2 linked regions of the Ketobacter sp. MCCC 1A13808 genome follow. The main gene of each other region encodes a partner of the protein of the gene in region 2 in a complex. Links are inferred from orthologs where the notes say so. Each region holds a gene or a part of one and is shown on either strand. Other genes may lie near its edges.

The links.
Region 1: the proteins of tig (region 2) and rpsG are in contact, whole or in part, in a crystal structure (PDB 3GTY), measured with the Thermotoga maritima proteins. The link is inferred for Ketobacter sp. MCCC 1A13808 from one-to-one orthologs. Residues at the interface, in WP_004081061.1 of Thermotoga maritima: Glu122, Val124, Val129, Leu130, Tyr133, Glu188, Gly259, Ile262, Tyr263, Glu266, Ser270, Glu273, Gln274, Glu277, Arg308, Gln311, Ile312, Ser315, Tyr316, Glu325, Arg329, Arg336, Leu363, Phe366, Trp367, Arg373, Leu377, Arg381, Leu384, Glu387; in WP_004081843.1 of Thermotoga maritima: Lys34, Lys52, Lys55, Glu59, Arg62, Gln63, Glu66, Asn67, Lys69, Val71, Arg95, Ala109, Lys110, Lys111, Gly112, Arg113, Pro114, Glu117, Glu121, Ile124, Ala125, Tyr127, Asn128, Asn129, Thr130, Gly131, Lys135, Asp139, Arg142, Met143.

The regions. Positions count from the first base shown.
Region 1 is NZ_VRKW01000025.1:11,913-16,069, reverse strand. Bases 1,316-4,157 are described here. They hold rpsG (30S ribosomal protein S7), read right to left. Parts: upstream 3,051-4,157; coding sequence 2,580-3,050; downstream 1,316-2,579. Other genes in these bases: rpoC (DNA-directed RNA polymerase subunit beta'), read right to left, coding at 3,710-4,157; rpsL (30S ribosomal protein S12), read right to left, coding at 3,159-3,533; fusA (elongation factor G), read right to left, coding at 1,316-2,542. In the rest of the region: more of fusA, read right to left, coding at 446-1,315.
Region 2 is NZ_VRKW01000004.1:62,895-65,762, forward strand. It holds tig (trigger factor), read right to left. Parts: upstream 2,158-2,868; coding sequence 844-2,157; downstream 1-843. Other genes in the region: clpP (ATP-dependent Clp endopeptidase proteolytic subunit ClpP), read right to left, coding at 12-641. UniProt on the Bacillus subtilis protein: Involved in protein export. Acts as a chaperone by maintaining the newly synthesized protein in an open conformation. Functions as a peptidyl-prolyl cis-trans isomerase.

The sequences.
Region 1 (4,157 bases), on a different replicon or contig from region 2:
TTATTCAGAAACACAACGATGTACGGTACGCCAACCTGGCGGGACAACAAAATGTGCTCACGGGTTTGAGGCATCGGGCCATCCGCCGCCGAACAGACCAGAATCGCGCCGTCCATCTGCGCCGCTCCGGTGATCATGTTCTTAACATAATCAGCGTGTCCTGGGCAGTCTACATGCGCATAGTGACGAACCGGTGATTCGTACTCAACGTGCGACGTAGAGATAGTGATACCACGCGCCTTTTCTTCAGGAGCTTTATCAATACCGTCAAATGCCACCGCAGCGCCACCCCAAATTTCCGAGCACACGCGGGTTAGCGCAGCTGTCAATGTGGTTTTACCGTGGTCAACGTGACCAATTGTGCCTACGTTTACGTGCGGCTTGACTCGTTCAAACTTTTCCTTAGACATTGCTATTTACCTCTATTCAATTCAATGATCTTTAATTAATAGCCTTTCTTTATGATGGCTTCTGCTATGTTTTGAGGGGCTTCCGCGTATTTCAGAAACTCCATTGTAAAGGTTGCCCGACCCTGAGACATACCACGCAAATCGGTTGCATAGCCGAACATCTCTGACAGAGGCACTTCTGCGTTCACCAAACGAACACCATTTGCATCATCCATTCCCTGCAAAATACCACGACGCCGGTTCAAGTCACCCATTACGTCACCCATATAATCCTCCGGAGTGACAACTTCGACTTTCATGATGGGTTCGAGCAGGGCCGGCCTGGCTTCAAGACAACCCTTCTTAACCGCCATTGCACCCGCCATGCGGAATGCATTCTCATTAGAATCGACCTCGTGAAATGAGCCATCGTACAAATTAACCTTAACACCCAGCATCGGGTAACCAGCCAGCACACCAGACTCAAGCTGCTGACGGCAACCCTTCTCAATTGCAGGGAAATAGTCTTTCGGGACCGACCCACCATGGATCGTCTCCTCAAAGATAAAATCTTCTTCCATATCCGGAATCGGCTCTATCTTCAACTTAACGTGCCCATACTGACCACGCCCGCCCGACTGCTTAACGTATTTCCCTTCAACATCCACTGCTGAGCGTATCGTTTCGCGGTAAGCGACTTGCGGCTTACCTATATTCGCTTCAACTTTAAACTCACGCTTCATCCGATCCACAATGATATCCAGGTGTAACTCACCCATACCGGATATTATGGTCTGACCGCTCTCTTCGTCAGTCTTTACCCGAAAAGACGGATCTTCTTGCGCCAACCGCCCCAACGCAAGCCCCATTTTTTCCTGATCAGCTTTAGAACGTGGCTCCACTGCAACAGAAATCACAGGGTCAGGAAAGTCCATCCGCTCAAGCACAATAATGCTCTTCAGGTCGCATAGGGTATCGCCGGTCGTAATATCCTTCAAACCCACTGCAGCCGCTATGTCCCCAGCCCGGACTTCTTTTATTTCTTCACGGTTATTTGCGTGCATCTGCAAGAGCCGCCCAACACGCTCTTTACGCTCCCTTACAGAATTGTAAACCGAATCACCTGAATTCATGACTCCGGAATAAACCCGAAAGAAAGTTAGGTTACCAACAAACGGGTCCGTCGCAATCTTGAACGCCAACGCCGAAAACGGCGCGTCATCTGAAGAGGGCCGCGCTTCTTCTTCACCTTTCTCAGTTATACCCTTTATGCTGGGCACTTCATCCGGCGCAGGAAGAAATTCAATAACCGCATCCAGCATGGCCTGCACGCCTTTATTTTTAAATGCAGAACCACAGAGCGCGAGAACAATTTCATTATTCAAAACCTGCTTGCGCAAACCCAACTTGATATCATCAATACTCAGATCACTTTCTTCCAAGTATTTTTCCATCAACTCTTCACTGGCTTCTGCCGCTGACTCAACCATCTGCTCGCGCAAATGATTACAGGTCTCGACCAAATCGTCTGGGATTTCGCCCAGCTCGTAAGTCATACCCTGATCTTCTTCATTCCAATAAATGGCTTTCATGCGAAGCAGGTCGACGATGCCTTTGAACTCTTCTTCAGCCCCGATATTCATGTGAATAGCAACAGGGCGAGCATTAAGGCGCTGCTTTATCTGAGCGACAACTTTCAAAAAGTCTGCACCGGCTCGATCCATTTTATTGACGAACACGATACGCGGCACCCCGTAACGGTCGGCTTGGCGCCAAACCGTTTCGGACTGAGGCTGAACTCCGGATGACCCGCAAAACACGACAACTGCCCCATCCAGAACACGCAGGGAGCGCTCCACCTCAATGGTAAAATCCACGTGGCCAGGCGTATCAATTATATTGATACGATATTGATCAAACTGCCGATCCATCCCTGCCCAAAAACAAGTAGTAGCTGCAGAGGTAATGGTAATACCCCGCTCCTGCTCCTGCGCCATCCAATCCATGGTTGCAGCACCGTCATGCACCTCACCTATTTTGTGAGATACACCGGTGTAGAAGAGCACACGCTCGGTTGTCGTTGTCTTGCCAGCGTCTACGTGCGCGCATATACCAATATTGCGGTACTTCGAGATAGGTGTCTTGCGAGCCACGGTCTAATCCTCAGACTTCGATGAGTTTAATGCCGGATTAAAAGCGATAGTGAGAGAACGCTTTGTTGGCCTCAGCCATTCTATGTACATCTTCACGCTTTTTCAGTGCCGAGCCCTTGCCTTCGTTCGCATCAAGAATCTCACCGGCCAAACGCAACGGCATAGACTTCTCTCCACGCTTACGCGCTGCATCAACCATCCAACGCATAGCCAATGCAGTCCGACGGCTTGGCCGAACCTCAACAGGCACCTGGTAGGTAGCACCACCAACACGCCGGGATTTAACCTCAACCACAGGACGAAGAGCTTCAAGCGCTTTTTCAAACACTTCGACGGGATTTTGATTGGATTTTTCGGCAACCTTGGCCAGAGCACCGTAAACGATGCGCTCGGCCACGGATTTTTTACCGCTTTCCATCACGTGGTTGATAAATTTAGCCAGCACCTGGCTTTGAAACTTGGGATCAGGAAGTATTTCGCGTTTTGCGGCGACTCGTCTTCTTGGCATTTTCGTATTTTCCTATATTCAGGTTGGTCCAAGACTTTGGCTTGGCCTTACTACCGCCCAACAAGCTAGGCAGATTAAGTGACAGCCGAGTAATATATCAGCTGTAGATTAAGCTTTAGGGCGCTTAGTTCCGTATTTAGAACGACCCTGCTTCCGGTCGGAAACACCAGCGGTATCGAGAGTTCCGCGCACTGTGTGATAACGCACGCCCGGCAAATCTTTTACCCGGCCGCCACGAATCAGAATTACGCTATGCTCTTGCAGGTTGTGGCCTTCTCCACCGATGTAGGAAGTCACTTCAAAACCGTTTGTTAAACGAACACGAGCTACTTTACGCAAAGCCGAGTTAGGCTTTTTGGGAGTAGTAGTGTAAACACGGGTACATACACCTCGACGCTGCGGGCAGCTTTGTAACGCCGGAACGTCACTTTTTGCTACCTTTCGCTGACGCGGCTTACGCACCAACTGGTTAATTGTTGCCATGTAGCTGTTTCTCCAATCATTTTTGAGAATCCCGTCGGTGGGTTCTCTCTATCTAAATGCAAAAAAATCCCGTCAACCCTTTTTCAGGGATGCGAGATTCTAAGAGCGGTTCGACCACAAGTCAAGCTAACCGCCGTCATACAGCACTTTCAGTACAACAGCGGTAGCTAATCGACTTACTCTTCTGGCGAATTAAGCGCCTCACTCAACGCCTGTTCAGCATCATCCGCTGTAAACTCAGGCACTTGCGCGGTTGCTTCCTGTTCCCGTTGGCGACGACGCTCAGCATGGTACGCAAACCCCGTACCAGCCGGAATCAAACGGCCGACAACGACGTTTTCTTTCAATCCACGCAAATCATCAATTTTTCCAGTGACAGCGGCCTCTGTCAAAACCCGCGTGGTTTCCTGGAATGATGCTGCCGAGATGAAAGACTCCGTTGATAGAGAAGCTTTCGTTATACCAAGCAATTCACGTTCATACTTGGCACCAAACTTCTCGTCCTTTTCCAACTGCTCGTTCTCATCAAGCACTCTGGCAAGCTCAGCTTGCTCTCCTTTTATGAAGGATGAGTCACTGGAATCCGAAATAATAACCTTCCGCAGCATTTGTCGAACGATAACT
Region 2 (2,868 bases):
TGTAAATAAAGCTATCGTTGTTCCAAAATCTGATCTACCAGACCATATTCTTTTGCATCATAAGCACTCATGAAATTATCACGATCGGTATCCTGCTCTATTTTTTCCAAAGGCTGACCGGTATGACTCGCCATAATTTCGTTTAGACGCTTTTTCATGGAAATAATTTCACGGGCGTGAATTTCGATATCCGACGCTTGACCCTGAAAGCCACCCAGGGGTTGATGAATCATCACTCGAGAGTTAGGGAGACAATAGCGCTTGCCGGTTGCACCGGCGGTCAAAAGCAGTGATCCCATCGAGCAAGCCTGACCAATACACATGGTGGATACATCCGGCTTGATAAACTGCATGGTATCGTAAATTGCCATGCCGGCCGTCACAGAACCACCAGGAGAGTTGATATAAAAATGGATATCTTTATCGGGATTCTCTGATTCCAAAAACAGTAATTGGGCTACAAGTAAATTCGCCATATGGTCTTCAACCTGGCCAACCATGAAGATGACGCGCTCTTTCAATAAGCGTGAGTAGATATCAAAAGACCGCTCGCCCCTGGCAGTCTGTTCGATGACCATCGGAACCAAACCGGAATTCAGAATGGGGTTGCGCTCTGCAAGCTCGTCGAAACGGTGAGACATGATGTTATCCTTAAATAGGTAAAATACTTGACAGCCGTATTGTTTCACTTTATTTCAATATTGAAAAGTGAGGCCTTTAGTAAAGGTTTTCAATGCTTTGGCGTAATTTTTTCTTAACTATAGCGCCAAATATCATAGGATCACACGAAATAAGCAAAAAAAAACGCGACTCTAGGTCGCGTTTTTTATTTTTGATCGATTTTTACTCTTGTTCTTGGTTAGGCTGCTTAACCGCTTCTTCGTAACTCATTTCAACATCTGTTACCGTCGCGTGCTCAAGAATCGAATCAACCACTTGGTCTTCCAAAACCATGGCTTCGATCTGTTGGAGCATTTGCTGATTCTCATAGTAGTAATTCACGACTTCTTCCGGGTTTTCGTAAGGCTGAGCCATTTCCTCGATAGTGCTTCTTACCCGGTTAGCATCTGCCTTAATTTCGTTCTGCTTGATCAATTCGCCCAGAACCAAAGCCAATTTAACTGCACGATTAGCTTGTGCCTCAAAAAGCTCAGCAGGTAACGTATTAAAATCAAAATTGTTTCCGCCGCCAAACTGCTGAACCATTTGCCTGCGCTGACGATCAATTTCCTGATCAATCAGTGATTTTGGAGCGTCTACTTCGTTGTTTTCCAGTACGCCATCCATCACTTCTTTCTTAACGCGGGTTTTTACCGCATTTTTTAACTCTCGCTCCATGTTTTCACGGATCTCAACGCGAAATTCTTCGAGGGTAGCGTCTTTCTGAGTAAAGTTTTTGATGAACTCTTCATTTACGTCAGGCAATGCCTTGGATTGAACGGAGTTCACTTTGATAACAAACTGAACTGCTTGGCCTTGCAGGTCTTCGGCTTGGTAATCTTCGGGGAACGTGACATCGATCGTCTTTTCTTCCCCTTTACTCATGCCAATGATGCCTTCTTCAAAGCCGGGAATCATCGCGCCGGAGCCTAAAACCAGATCGTGATTTTCTGCGGTGCCGCCCTGAAAAGCTTCTCCATCTTTAGTCCCAGCGAAATTAATATTGACACGGTCATCCTTTTCACAGGCCCGCTCAACGTCAGAATACTCCGCTCTTTGCTCGCGTAACCGCTCGATCATGGTGTCAATATCGGCGTCATTGATTTCCGCCACAGGTCGTTCTACGGAAATTTTATCCAGCCCTTGCACCTGAATTTCTGGATACACTTCAAATGTAGCCACAAATTCAAAGTCTTCACCGGGTTGATCTTTCGTGCGTTCGATCTGAGGATAACCTGCAGGATTCAGTGATTCCTTGGTTACAGCATCATAAAATGAGTTACTTACCAACTCACCCAGTACTTCTTCCCGAACCGACTTTCCAAATCGACGACGGATTTCACGCATGGGCACCTTGCCCTGACGAAATCCATCGATGCGAACAGTCCGCGCCGCATCCTGGAGTTTTTTATTTACAGCTGAATCAATAGTATCGGCAGGTAAGCCGACGGTTACACGACGCTCTAATCCAGAGGTAGTTTCCACAGAAACTTGCATATTAACCTCACCATTCGGTTATTTATTCTTTAAAAAACGTGGTGGCCTCAAAGCAGAAACCGGCAATATCCAGGGGACATTACCGGTCTCGAATTCAACAGCGACACCGTCGCACGCTTTCCAGCTTATATTCCCTACTTTTGTCCATTGTGGGTTCGCTTTCTGTGCGACGCTCCGCAATGATTGCAGAAAATGGGGTGGACGATGGGGCTTGAACCCACGACCACCGGAATCACAATCCGGGGCTCTACCAACTGAGCTACGCCCACCATTTAACTTTTTTGGACAATTACTTAGCGTTACTTAAACAATTTTATAAATCATCGAACAATTGGAGTGGCTGGCGCGCCCGGCAGGACTCGAACCTGCAACCCCCGGCTTAGAAGGCCGGTGCTCTATCCGGTTGAGCTACGGGCGCTGTACTCGAGTTAGCTGCTAATCAATTGTTCCTATTACTAAAATGGTCGGGGCAGAGAGATTCGAACTCCCGACATCCTGCTCCCAAAGCAGGCGCGCTACCAGACTGCGCTATGCCCCGATTAATTTACCAGGTCGGTAAAGTGGGCGGAATGATATACATACCATTCGCTGCCGTCAAATACTTTCATAATATTCAACGAGATCAATCCCTTGCCCTCTTCTCTTTACGCCATCAGGTTACGATGAGACAATGTCGGCCCATAAATTTCCGGCCATTCTGCACTTAATAAT